4 regions of the Tardiphaga sp. 42S5 genome follow, and region 3 is predicted to be linked to each of the others. Evidence: predicted binding sites of a transcription regulator. Region 3 holds the regulator's gene; each other region holds the start of a gene.
What was found. Region 3 encodes PhoB, which activates phosphate uptake and scavenging genes when phosphate is short. Its sites were predicted from a motif close to TGTCATNNANCTGTCAT; they were not measured.

Region 1: SFY93_RS20815 (DUF47 domain-containing protein) is a predicted target of PhoB. The motif match lies at 1,610-1,626, and genes of this name have one in related genera.
Region 2: SFY93_RS17515 (Orn/Lys/Arg family decarboxylase) is a predicted target of PhoB. The motif match lies at 1,983-1,999, and genes of this name have one in related genera.
Region 4: SFY93_RS20345 (RNA degradosome polyphosphate kinase) is a predicted target of PhoB. The motif match lies at 1,994-2,010, and genes of this name have one in related genera.

Annotation. Positions count from the first base shown of each region.
Region 1 is NZ_CP139027.1:4,463,584-4,466,928, forward strand. It holds gene SFY93_RS20810 (inorganic phosphate transporter) at 1-948, opposite strand, end outside; gene SFY93_RS20815 (DUF47 domain-containing protein) at 963-1,607, opposite strand; gene SFY93_RS20820 (class I SAM-dependent methyltransferase) at 1,883-2,557, opposite strand; gene SFY93_RS20825 (branched-chain amino acid ABC transporter permease) at 2,565-3,345, opposite strand, start outside.
Region 2 is NZ_CP139027.1:3,788,706-3,792,050, reverse strand. It holds gene SFY93_RS17535 (CbtA family protein) at 1-36, opposite strand, end outside; gene SFY93_RS17530 (CbtB domain-containing protein) at 40-222, opposite strand; gene SFY93_RS17525 (hypothetical protein) at 286-570, opposite strand; gene glp (molybdopterin molybdotransferase MoeA) at 679-1,887, shown strand; gene SFY93_RS17515 (Orn/Lys/Arg family decarboxylase) at 2,043-3,345, shown strand, end outside.
Region 3 is NZ_CP139027.1:1,233,498-1,236,842, forward strand. It holds gene pstB (phosphate ABC transporter ATP-binding protein PstB) at 1-612, shown strand, start outside; gene phoU (phosphate signaling complex protein PhoU) at 641-1,354, shown strand; gene phoB (phosphate regulon transcriptional regulator PhoB) at 1,446-2,150, shown strand; gene SFY93_RS05785 (GcrA family cell cycle regulator) at 2,385-2,894, opposite strand; gene SFY93_RS05790 (aspartate aminotransferase family protein) at 3,341-3,345, shown strand, end outside.
Region 4 is NZ_CP139027.1:4,366,494-4,369,838, forward strand. It holds gene SFY93_RS20345 (RNA degradosome polyphosphate kinase) at 1-1,922, opposite strand, end outside; gene SFY93_RS20350 (P-loop NTPase family protein) at 2,080-2,757, opposite strand; gene SFY93_RS20355 (CDP-alcohol phosphatidyltransferase family protein) at 2,804-3,345, opposite strand, start outside.

The DNA.
Region 1 (3,345 bases), 3.1 Mb from region 3:
GATCGTGATCACCCAGGCATAGACGATCGAACTTGCCACGTTCCAGCGCACCGCTGATACGCGACGGGCTGCGCCGACGCCGACGATGGCGCCGGTGATGGTGTGGGTGGTCGAGACGGGAACGCCGAGGAACGTCGCCGCAAACAACGTCGCAGCGCCGCCCGTCTCCGCGCAAAACCCCTGCATCGGCGTCAACTTGGTGATGCGCAGGCCCATGGTGCGGACGATGCGCCAACCGCCCATCAGCGTGCCCAGCGCCATCGCCGCCTGACACGACAGCACGACCCAGAACGGCACCGAGAACTCGGTGCCGAGGTGGCCCTGCGAGTACAGCAGCACCGCGATGATGCCCATGGTCTTTTGCGCGTCGTTGCCGCCATGGCCGAGTGAATAGAGCGAAGCCGAGACGAATTGCAGGATGCGGAAGGCGCGGTCCACGGCGAAGGGCGTCGAGCGCACCGAGGCCCATGACACGATAGCCACCAGCACCAGCGCCAGCAGGAAGCCCACCAGCGGCGACAGCACGATGGCCAGCAGCGCCTTGGACAGCCCGGTCCACAAGGCTGCCGAGAGACCTGCCTTGGCAACACCTGCCCCGAGCAAGCCACCGATCAGCGCATGCGACGAGCTCGAGGGAATGCCGAGGCCCCAGGTGATCACGTTCCAGACGATGGCACCCATGAGCGCTGCGAAGATCACCGCGGGATCGATGACGCTGGGCTCGATGATCCCCGTGCCGATGGTGTTGGCGACATGCAGACCGAACACCAGGAAGGCGATGAAGTTGAAGAATGCCGCCCACAGCACCGCATATTGCGGCCGCAGCACACGCGTCGAGACGATCGTCGCGATCGAATTGGCAGCGTCATGCAAGCCGTTGAGAAAGTCGAACAGCAATGCGATGGCGATGAGGCCGATCAGCACCGGAAAGGCGAGCGTGGCGTCCACCTGATGGCCCTGCCTTATACTTGTTCGATGACGATGCTGTTGATCTCGTTCGCGACGTCGTCGAAGCGGTCGGCCACCTTTTCAAGGTGCTTGTAGATCTCGGCGCCGACCACGAAATCCATGGTGTTGGCGTCGCGATGCTTGAGAAACAGCTCCTTGAGCCCGATGTCGTGCAGATCGTCGACGCGGCCTTCGAGCTTGCCGACCTCCTCAGTGATCGCGGTGAGCAGGCCGACGTTGTCGCCGATGGCGCTCATCAGCGGCACGGCGCGACCGACAAGGTTGGCACACTCTACCAGCAGCGTGCCGATTTCGCGCATCGGCGGCTCGAACTGGCGCACCTCGAACAGCATCACCGCTTTCGCCGTCTGCTGCATCTGGTCGATGGAATCATCCATCGCCGTGATGAGGTTCTTGATGTCGACGCGATCGAACGGCGTGATGAAAGTGCGGCGAACGGCGGTCAGCACCTCGCGGGTGATGGCGTCGGCGTCGTTCTCGAACTGGTTGACGCGCTGACAGTAGACCGGCGTCTCGTCGCCGCCTTCCAGCATCCCCGCAAGCGCCTTGGAGCCCTCGACCACGGTCACTGAATGGCGGGCGAACAGGTCGAAAAACCTTTCCTCCCGGGGCAGAAAGGACCGGAACCAACGCAGCATCATCTCATCCAACTGTCAGGAAAACGCAGCGACCGGACCGCCAGATGGCGGACATGGTCCCGCGGGGCCACCGCCGGCGGCCCTGTGTCACACGGATGTCATAAAGCATTTCCGGCCAAGACGGGCAATCGCGCACCTTTTAGGCCCGATCATCCACCGCTTTATGACAGCCTGCTTTTCCTGAGGCAGTGCTTGGATTTAGAGCGACCGCTTGAAGTAATGCGCGATTTCGCCATTCACGCTGCGGCGGAAAGTCGACCACAGCCCCTCGACAGCTACGCCCTGTAGGCGACCCAGCCCCGGAACGTGAACCCGGCATAGAAAAGGGCGATGTCGGTGAAGCCCGCGTCCCGCAGCAGGGCTTCGTCCTGCTCCGGCGACAGCAGCGGCAAGCGTTCGCCGATCGCCGAGATCGCATTCTCCGCATTGGCGGCCGGCACGCCGGATGCCGCCGCAAAAGCTGCGTAACGGGACAACCATCTGGCCTTTTCTCCGTCGTGCTGGGGAAAGCTGTGGTGGGCGACAACGAAGGGAGCACCCGGCTTGAGCCGCCGGTGCACCTCGGCCAGCGTGCGTCGACGCTCCTCCTCCGGGATGAAATGCAGGGTCAGGATGCAGGTCGCCGCATCGAACGGCCCCTCGGGCGCGCCGTCGATATAGCCTTCATGGAGATCGACGCGCGATGCAAGCGGACCGAGCATGCGCTTGGCCAGTCCCAGCATCTCGGCCGATGGATCGACGCCGCAAAAACGCCATCCAGGCCGCATCGCCGCGAATGCTTTCAGCTCCAGTCCGCCGCCCGCGCCAAGCACGAGCACATGGGCGTCGTCCGGCGCTCGTTCCGCAAGGAGAATACCCGCCATCTGCTGCAGCCCAAGGAAGCCCGGCACTTGCCGCACCGGGCCTTCTGCATAGCGTGCCACCGCCTCCGGATCGGAGAAGTAGGACAACGGCGAACTACAGCGACCGTTTGAAGTAATGCGCGATTTCGCCGATGACGCCGCGGCGGAAGGTCAGCACGCAGACCACAAAGATCACGCCCTGGATCACCGTCACCCACTGGCCGAAGCCGGCGAGGTATTGCTGCATGGCGATGATCACGAAGGCGCCGACCACGGGACCGAACAGCGTACCGAGGCCGCCGACCAGCGTGATCAGCACGATTTCACCGGACATGCTCCAGTGCACGTCGGTGAGCGAGGCGTTCTGTGCGACGAACACCTTCAGTGCGCCGGCGAAGCCCGCCAGCGTGCCGGACAGGATATAGGCCAGCAGCTTGTATTGATCGGTCTTGTAGCCGAGCGACACCGCACGCGGCTCGTTCTCACGGATCGCCTTGAGCACCTCGCCAAATGGCGAGTTGATGGCGCGGTAGATGATCAGGAAGCCCAGCGTGAAGCCGGCGAGAATCACGTAATACAGCGTGACCGGCTTCGAGAGATTGAACAGGCCGAACAGCGTGCCCTGCGGAATGCCCTGGATACCGTCTTCACCATGGGTGAACGGCGTCTGCAGATAGACGAAGTACAGGAGCTGCGACAGCGCCAGCGTGATCATGGCGAAGTAGATGCCCTGACGACGAATGGCGATCAGGCCGGTGACGACGCTGAGCGCAGCGGCGGCGACGACACCAACGACAATGCCCAACTCGGGCGTCAGGCCCCACACTTTCAGCGCATGCGCCGTGCAGTAGCCGGCGGTGCCCAGGAACATCGCGTGGCCGAAGGACAGCAGACCG
Region 2 (3,345 bases), 2.6 Mb from region 3:
CGCTGCCGAGAAGACGATCGACCTGAAGACGGACATGTCTCAGTGGCAGGGGAATGCGTTGGCGTGGCGCGTGTCATGGGCCGCATTGTGGACGGCGCTGATATGCGAGAAGCCGACCACACCGACGATAAACAGACCGAGCGTCATGGCCAGAACGGCCTGCACGACGACATTGACGTCAGTGGTGACGGCGGAGATCTGGGCGGTCTGGGTCTGTTGCATCGGAATCCTCGCGAAATAGACGGCCAATTTAGCCGAGTTGCACCGGCGGCGCGACCGTTAATTTTACATCGCGCGGGCGAGATCGCGGCTGGTCAGATGAAAATTCGCATCTGCCGCCACCGGCGCACGCACCAGCTTGGCGCCGGCCGCCGCCTGGAACACTTCTCTGTGGTCGCGGAAATAGGCCGCGCATTCCTCCGGCGACGGGTAACGCCGGAGCAGCGTCCGGAACGCATGACGGTGCACCATGCACAGCCCGCAATGGCCGGACGGCCGGAATGCCAGCGTATCGACATCCTCCCGCCAGACAGGCGCTTCATCGTCGGTTGCGGCGTGGTTGTCGGTCATGATCGCCGATGTCTACCGTGTTTCCCTGCCCTGCCAAAGCGCCGGTGGTTTTGCGTCCGCTCCCGCTCTCCGCTATGACGGGCGCCCACACTGCCGGAGATCCCCGCGATGGCCCTGATGCCGGTTACCGATGCCATGGCCGCGATTCTCGCGGGCGCCGATGCGCTGCCTGAGGAGATGGTGCCGCTAGAAGACGCGTTCCACCGCGTGCTCGCCCGCGACATCGCTTCGCTGCGCACACAGCCACCGGAGCCCATGTCAGCGATGGACGGCTATGCGGTGCGCGCTGCCGATGCGACGTTGGGCGCCAAGCTCCGCGTCATCGGCGAGATCGCCGCAGGCAAGCCGTTCGACCGCCCGCTGCAGACCGGCGAAGCCCTGCGAATCTTCACCGGCGGCGTGCTGCCCGCTGGCGCCGACGCCGTGGTAATCCAGGAAGATACTACGCGCGATAGCGATATCGTTGGGATCAACGAGGCCGCGATTTCCGGCAAGCATATCCGCCCGGCCGGCGTCGATTTCAATGAAGGCGATGTGCTGCTGCGCGCCGGCACCCGCCTCACCGACCGCGATCTGGCGCTTGCCGCCGGCATGAACCATCCGTCACTACCCGTGCGGCGACGGCCGGTCGTTGCCGTGCTCGCCACCGGCGACGAACTGGTAATGCCCGGTGCGGTCCCCGGCCCCGGCCAGATCGTGCTCTCCAATGGCTTCGCGCTGCGTGCGCTGGCGCGTGCCGAAGGCGCCGAGGTGATCGATCTCGGTATCGCCGTCGATACGCTGGAGGCGACCACATCAGCCATTCAGCGCGCGATCGACCTGAAGGCCGACGTGCTGATCACCACCGGCGGTGCGTCGGTCGGCGACCACGACCTCGTGCAGCAATCCCTGATCAATGCCGGCGTCGAGATGGCGTTCTGGCGCATCGCCATGCGGCCGGGCAAGCCAATGATGCACGGACGCCGGCAGAGCATGCGGGTCATCGGCCTGCCCGGCAATCCCGTCTCGTCCTATGTCTGCGGCTTCCTGTTCATGGTGCCGCTGCTGCGCGCGCTGTCCGGTCGAAACGAGGTCGCTCACGCGCTCGAACCCGCGGTGCTCGGCCGCGACCTCGCCGCCAACGACCAGCGCGAGGATTACCTGCGCACTCGTCTGGAAACCCGTGGCGACGGCACCGTGGTGGCGACACCAGTGATGAAACAGGACTCGTCGCTGCTGGGAAATCTGGCTGTTGCCGAAGGACTTCTGATCCGCAAGCCATTCGCGCCGGCCGCGGCTGCCGGTGATCCATGCGCCATCATACGACTGCCAACCTAGCGGCCCCCCTCACAGAACGCCCCCGCGTTCAGAACTCCCACCTTGCGGCATGTTCCCAAACCTTTTTTCTGACTGAGATACCTTAACGCGGCTTCAGTCACTGAATTGTCACGTAACGCAGCGAGACATCGCAGCGAAACAAGATCGGTGCACAAATGGACTATTTCAAACGCTTCAATTTCCTGTTTGCGATGCCAACATTCGACGCCGACGATCTCGAGGGCATTCGCCTCAATCAGATCGTCGATGAGATCGAGCGGTCCGGCTTCGAGGTCGTCAAGGCGCGCAAGCTCGAAGACGCAACGATCGCGGTCCAGACCGACGCGGCGATCGGCTGCATGGTGGTCGACTGGGGCAAGAAGGGCCTCGAAGGCAAGACCGCGGCACTGATCAACCTGATGCGCAAACGGGGCCTCGATTTCCCCATCATCCTGCTGATCCGTCGCAAGCGGTTCGAAGACGTCCCGGTCGAGGTGCTCGATTTCATCGACGGCTATGTCTTCCTGTCGGAGGAAACACCGCCGTTCATCGCCAAGAATCTCATCAGCCGGTTGAAGCAATATGCCGAGACGCTGAAGACGCCGTTCTTCGGCGCTTTGGTCGACTATGCCGAGGAAGGCAACCAGCTCTGGACCTGCCCGGGCCACAATGGCGGCGTGTTCTACAGCCGCAGCCCGATCGGCCGCGTGTTCATGGAACATCTCGGCGAAGCCGTGTTTCGCGACGACCTCGACAATTCGGTGCTCGATCTCGGCGATCTGCTGACTCATGAGGGCCCTGCTTTGCAGGCGCAGAAGGAAGCCGCGCAGATTTTTGGCGCGGAGAAGACCTACTTCGTGCTCAACGGCACCTCGACCTCCAACAAGGTCGCGCTATCGGCTCTGGTCACCGATGGTGACCTCGTGCTGTTCGACCGCAACAACCACAAGGCGGCCTTGCACGGCGCATTGATGATCTCAGGCGGTGTGCCGATCTATGTGCCAACGACGCGCAATCCCTGGGGCCTGATCGGCCCGATGAACTGGGATGCGCTCGACGAGGACGCGCTGCGCGAGCGCATCCGTATCAATCCGCTGGTCACGGATCCCGAGGCCTGGAAGCGTCCACGCCCGTTCCGCGTCGCCGTGGTCGAACAGTGCACCTATGACGGCACCATCTACAGCGCCGAGATGATCATCGCGCGTATCGGCCATCTCTGCGATTACATCCTGTTCGACGAAGCCTGGGCGGGCTTCATGAAATTCCACCCGCTCTATGCCGGCCGGTTCGCCATGGGACTCAAGGACCTCGGCCCGGATTCGCCGGGTATCATCGCGACGCAGTCGACCCACAAGCAGCTCGCGAGCTTCTCGCAGGCGTCGCAGATCCACATGAAGGATCGTCATATCCGCGGCCAGAAACGCCGCGTCGAGCATCGGCGCTTCAACGAAAGCTTCATGCAGCACGCCTCGACCTCGC
Region 3 (3,345 bases):
ATCTTCAACCGCATGTATGATCTGTATCCCGGCCAGCGCGCCGAAGGTCAGCTCATGCTCGACAACCAGAACATTCTGGATCCAAAGCTGGACCTCAACCTGCTGCGCGCCCGCGTCGGCATGGTGTTCCAGAAGCCGACTCCGTTCCCGATGACGATTTACGAAAACATCGCCTTCGGTATCCGCCTCTACGAAAAGATCTCCAAGTCGGAGATGGATATTCGCGTCGAGAGGGCGCTGCGCGGCGGTGCGCTGTGGAACGAAGTCAAGGACAAGCTCAACGCGTCGGGCCTCAGCCTGTCGGGCGGTCAGCAGCAGCGCCTGTGCATCGCGCGCACCATCGCGGTGCGGCCGGAAGTGATCCTGTTCGACGAGCCGTGCTCGGCGCTGGATCCGATCTCGACCGCGAAGATCGAGGAGCTGATCGACGAGTTGAAGGATCAGTACACGATCGCGATCGTGACCCATAACATGCAACAGGCTGCCCGCGTCTCCGACAGCACAGCCTTCATGTATCTCGGCGAGTTGATCGAGTTCGATCAGACCAACAAGATCTTCACATCACCGACCGATCGCCGCACCCAGGATTACATCACCGGCCGCTTCGGCTGACGCGACATATTCGCGGGAGGAATTTGAGATGGCTTTTGAACACACCACCAAGGCTTTCGACGACGATCTGCAGGAGCTGACCCGTCTCGTCGCCGAGATGGGTGGCCTCGCGGAACGGCAGATCGTCGAATCCGTCGATGCGCTGATCCGCCGGGACGTCGCGCTCGGTGCGCGCGTCGTCGCCACCGACGCCGAGATCGACCAGTTGCAGCGCACGATCGAAGAGCGCGCCGTGCTGACCATCGCCAAACGCCAGCCGATGGCTGTCGATTTGCGCGAGATCGTCGGCGCGCTGCGCGTCGCCACCGATCTGGAACGCATCGGCGATCTCTCCAAGAATATCGGTAAGCGCGTCAATGCACTCGACAGCGACTTCCATCCGCTGAAGCTGATCCGCGGCCTCGAACACATGACCGACCTCGTGACCACCCAGGTCAAGGCCGTGCTCGACGCCTATGCCGCACACGATCTGCCCGCTGCGATGACGGTGTGGAAGGGCGACGAGGAAATCGACGCGATCTGCACCTCGCTGTTCCGCGAACTCCTGACCTATATGATGGAAGACCCGCGTAACATTTCGTTCTGTATCCACCTGATGTTCTGCGCCAAGAACATCGAGCGGATCGGTGACCATGCCACCAATATTGCGGAAACCGTGTTCTACATGATCGAGGGCCAGCAAATCCTCGACAAGCGCCCGAAGGGCGACATGACCACATTCGCGAATACGCCGACGGTCTGAAGCATGATCCGGAAAAGTGGGAGCCAGTCTTCCGCAAGGATCATGATCTAAAGGCTTTTCGGACCTCACTGAGGATATTGACCATATGGCTGTGAATGCACGCATTCTGGTGGTGGAGGACGAGGAAGCCCTCACGACGCTTCTTCGCTACAACCTCGACGCCGAAGGCTATGATGTTGAAACCGTCGCTCGCGGCGACGACGCCGACACCCGCTTGAAAGAGCGGGTGCCGGATCTCGTGGTGCTCGACTGGATGCTGCCGGGCCTGTCCGGCATCGAACTGTGCCGCCGCCTGCGCGCACGGCCCGAAACCAAGGCATTGCCGATCATCATGCTGACGGCGCGTGGCGAAGAGAGCGAGCGCGTTCGCGGTCTCGCCACCGGTGCCGACGACTACATCGTCAAGCCGTTCTCCGTGCCGGAGCTCCTGGCCCGCGTGAAGGGCCTGCTCCGTCGTGCAGCTCCCGAGCGTCTCGCCACCGTCCTGGCGTTTGGCGACATCGAACTCGACCGTGACAAGCGCCGCGTCGTGCGCTCAAGCCGTCCGATCGATCTCGGTCCGACCGAATATCGCCTGCTGGAGTTCTTCCTGGAACATCCGGGCCGCGTGTTCAGCCGCGAGCAGTTGCTCGACAGCGTCTGGGGCCGCGACATCTATATCGACGAGCGCACCGTCGACGTGCATATCGGCCGCCTGCGCAAGCTGCTCAATCCCGCCGGTGAGCCCGATCCGATCCGCACCGTCCGCGGCGCCGGCTACGCGCTGGACGACCGCTTCGACAAGGCGGCGGAGTAGGTATCTTCCTTCTCCCCGCCTGCGGGGAGAAGGTGGCCCAGCATAGCGCAGCGACGCCGGGTCGGATGAGGGGGACTCTCCATCGCCTTCGGAGTCTGTGGAGCGCCCCCCTCACCCGACGCCCTCATGCGGACGCCGACCTCTCCCCGCAAGCGGGGCGAGGTTAGAAGCCCCCAAACAAAAAATGCCCGGCTCATCACCGGGCATTTTCATTTGGCTTAGATGCTTTCCAGCTCAGCGCGTCGGCTTCGGCACTGCGCGGCGGCGATCGCTGGCCGGCTGATAAGCGATGCGCGAGTGATGCGCGCAATAGGGGGCGCCGGCCAGGGCCTTGCCGCCGCAGAAGTAGAAGTCCGCGCTCGACGGATCGCCGATCGGCCAATGGCAAGTGGCTTCGTTGAGTTCGACCAGCGACAGGCGCTGGCTGATCGGCACAATGTTGTCATAGGCGATCGGATCGGGCTCGGCCTCGATCTCGTAATTATGGGCCAGCGCGGTATTGCCGCGTGCCATCGGGCGGGCGACACGTACCATCTGCTGGGCCGGGCGCGCCTTGCGCTGCCGCGGAGCTGCCGAGGAGGGGCTCTTGGCACGGCCGGACAGGCCAAGGCGGTGAACCTTGCCGATCACGGCGTTGCGGGTCACGTTACCGAGTTCCGCAGCGATCTGGCTGGCGGAAAGGCCGCCTTCCCAGAGTTTCTTCAACTGTTCGACGCGATCGTCGGTCCATGTCATTACCGTCATCGCCGTTTTCCCTTCGTGAGCGCCGGCCTGACCGGGCAGCGCTGCGAGTTGAGACTTCAAAAATCCCTGCGGTCAGAATCCTTTAGCGCTCACCGGGCGCGAATTTCGCGTCCGGCTGTTACGCCGCACTGGATGTGTCAAAAGGATCTACCGCCGCACGAGATGTCGTATCCGACGAGGCAAAAGCTACAATATGCCGTGACTCGCGCGCAAGAGTCGGGCATGCCGCGTCCACATGCTTCTGCAAGTAAAGCTGCAAAATCGGCTTTTTCTGCGACTCCGTGTGACTCGAAAGCCGCAGTGCGCGGTTGACAGTCTTCACAGCACACATAGAATAATGCCCACGTGCCGCCCGAGAAGGGCGGCACGTTTCGTTTCTAGGGTCCGTTGTTCGATTTCGTACAATTGTCATCGACGTGGACGCCGTCTTTTCGATCGGATCGGTTATGAC
Region 4 (3,345 bases), 3.1 Mb from region 3:
AGATTGCGCGGCATCATGTCAGCCGACGATATGTATATCGCCGCCTTCGGGCTCGGCAGGCCATTGCCCATACCGAAGCAATAGATTCGACCATGTTCAAGGAAGCGGCCGATGATCGACTTGACGCGAATGTTTTCAGACAGGCCGGGCACGCCCGGCCGCAGGCAGCAGATGCCACGCACGATCAGTTCAACGGATACACCGGCATTCGACGCCTCATAGAGCGCATCGATGATTTCCGGATCGACCAGCGAATTCATCTTGAGCCAGATCGCACCCGGCTTGCCGCTGCGGGCGAATGCCGCTTCGCCGCGGATGTGTTCGAGCATGCGCCCGCGCAAGGTCAGCGGCGATACGGCCATCTTCTCGATGTCGCTCGGCTCGGCATAACCGGTGATATAGTTGAACACGCGTGCGGCATCGCGACCGATGATCGGGTCGGATGTGAAATATGACAGATCGGTGTAGATGCGCGCGGTGACCGGATGATAGTTGCCGGTGCCGGTGTGCACGTAGGTCGTGAGCGAGCCGCCCTCGCGGCGCACCACCAGCGACAGCTTGGCATGGGTCTTCAATTCCAGGAAGCCATAGACCACTTGGACACCAGCGCGTTCGAGATCGCGCGCCCAGCGGATATTGGCCTCTTCGTCGAACCGCGCACGCAGCTCGACGAGCGCCGTTACCGACTTACCGGCTTCGGCGGCCTCGACCAGCGTGCGGACAATCGGCGAATTGTTGGAGGTGCGATACAGCGTCTGCTTGATCGCCACCACGTCCGGATCGCGCGCAGCCTGCTGCAGGAACTGCACGACGACGTCGAAGGACTCATAGGGATGATGGACAATCAGGTCCTTCTGACGGATCGCCGCAAAGATGTCGCCGCCATGATCGCGGACACGTTCCGGATGACGCGGCACATAGGGCACGAATTCGAGATCGGGCCGATCGAGCCGCGTGAGCTGCGAGACCTCGTTCATGGCGAGAATGCCGTCGACCAGCAGGATTTCGTCATCCGAGGTCGCCAGCGCGCGCTGCACGAAGGCACGGAGTTCTGCCGGCATGCCGGCTTCGATTTCGAGGCGGATCACCGACCCTCTGCGGCGACGCTTCAGCGCCGTCTCGAACAGCCGGACCAGATCCTCGGCCTCTTCTTCGACTTCAAGTTCACTGTCGCGGATGATGCGGAAGGCACCCTGCCCCTGAACAGTGTAGCCCGGGAATAGACGCGCGATGAACAGGCCAGTGGCCTGTTCCAGCGTGATAAGGCGGACCGCGCCGTCCTTGCCGGGGGTCGGCAGGCGGATGAAGCGATCGATCTTGCCGGGCATGCGGATCAGCGCGTTCATCGTCTTGCCGTCGGACACCCGCGACAGATGCAGCGCGATGGTGAAGCCGAGGCTCGGAATAAACGGGAACGGGTGCGCCGGATCGATCGCCAGCGGCGTCAGCAGCGGGAAAATGTTGTGGAGGAAATGATCCTCGATCCAGGTCCGGTCGGCCTTGCTGACCTCCTTGCCGTCGAGCAGCACGATTCCCACATCGGCCAGCATGCCGCGCTGGTCGCGCCAGATCGCCTGCTGATCGCTGCCGAGCTTGGAGACCGCGCTGTTGATCAGCACCAGTTGCTCAGCCGGGGTCAAGCCGTCCGGGCTGCGCTCGCTGATTCCCTCACGGACCTGCGCCTTGATGCCGGCGACGCGGACCATGAAGAATTCATCAAGGTTGTTCGCGGAAATCGACAGGAAGCGGACGCGCTCCAGCGCCGGATGGCCCGGATTGACGGACTCCTCAAGGACGCGGCGATTGAAATGCAACCAGGACAGCTCGCGATTGATGAAGCGCTCGGGACCCGACGCGACCACCTCTGCCGGCTTCGCTTCGCCCTTTTTCTCTTCAATAACAATCTCTTCTGCGGAGTCCATGAGGCAGCAATCCATCCAGTTCAAGCAGCGCTATAGTGCCGGCAAATCACAGCGGACATTGCGTCAGTTGCGTGACGCTTCGATGACATTGAGGAACCTGCCTGCCGCGCCGTCAAGGCACGGTTTGACGCGCCGCGTTTAGCGTCCAAGGCTTAAGTCAGGCGTCGCGCAGCAGTTCCGCGGCCAATGCACGGGTCACCGGCCGCCCAAGCCGGAGCGCCTCGCTATCCAGCAATTCCACCGTATGGCGGGCGGCGGCGAATGACCGCTCGATGCGGCTGGCCACATAGCTGACCACGCTCTCGTCGATGCTGAGCTGGCGGTCGGCGCAAAACTTCACGATCAGCGCCCGAAACAACCCGTCATCCGGCGGCAGCAGATTGACTACCGGGATCGCACGGAGCCGCGACCGCAGATCGCGCAACTCGACCTCCATGGCGGCCGGGGCGACCCGCGCCGTAATCAGCACATAGGCGTTGTCCTGACGTGCCAGATTAAGAAGGTGGAACAGCGCCCGCTCGTCGAAGGCACCGGCATTGAGATCCTCCACCACCAGTGCGTTGGTCACCAACTCAGCCGGAACCGTCGCAGCCGTCAGGCTGTGCGCCATGGTGGAGCGCCCCCCGGCCTCCTCGGCCCAGATCGCCGCCAGATGGCTCTTGCCGGACCCTTCCGGGCCGACAAGGAGCATGACCCGGTTCGGCCAGTCCGGCCAGCAGTCGATCAGTCCCAGCGCCTCGGCATTGGCCGGGCCCTCAAGGAAGTTGTCGCGGGACAGACTCTCCGCATGGGGCAGCGCGAACGCCAGTTGACGGGGTTGGACGCGGGCGACCACGCAAATACTCCTGCCGGCTCCGCCGGCGAACGTCACGAATACCGGTTTACCGGGGCTCTTGACCGGGTTCGATGGTGCTCATGTGTCGCATCCACTCGACGAGATAGAAGGACACAGAGAGCAGCGTCAAGACGGTCACAAAGCCCATTAAAATCAAATCGTAAGGCGAGGATTTGAAACCAAATCCGAGGGCAGCAAGGACCAAGGCTGCGAACGCCACCTGCGCCACCGTATTGAGCTTCGACACCATCAGCGGCTTCATCGGGATCGGCTTGCCGAACAACCATGACACAATCACGGCGCCCACGATCATGATATCCCGCGACACCACGAGAATCACGATCCAACGCGGAACTGCCCCCCATATCCCCAGGGAGACATAGATCGAGACCAGCAGCGCCTTATCGGCCAAGGGGTCGAGCAGCGCACCGAGTTCGCTGGCCATGTTGAAACGCTTGGCGAGAAAGCCGTCCACGGCATCGCTGACCCCCGCAATCACGAAGATTGCAAAGGCGATTTCCATCTGGTTCGAGGCAATCGCCCAGACGATCACGGGCACCAGCAGGATACGCCCGAGGGTGATTAAAT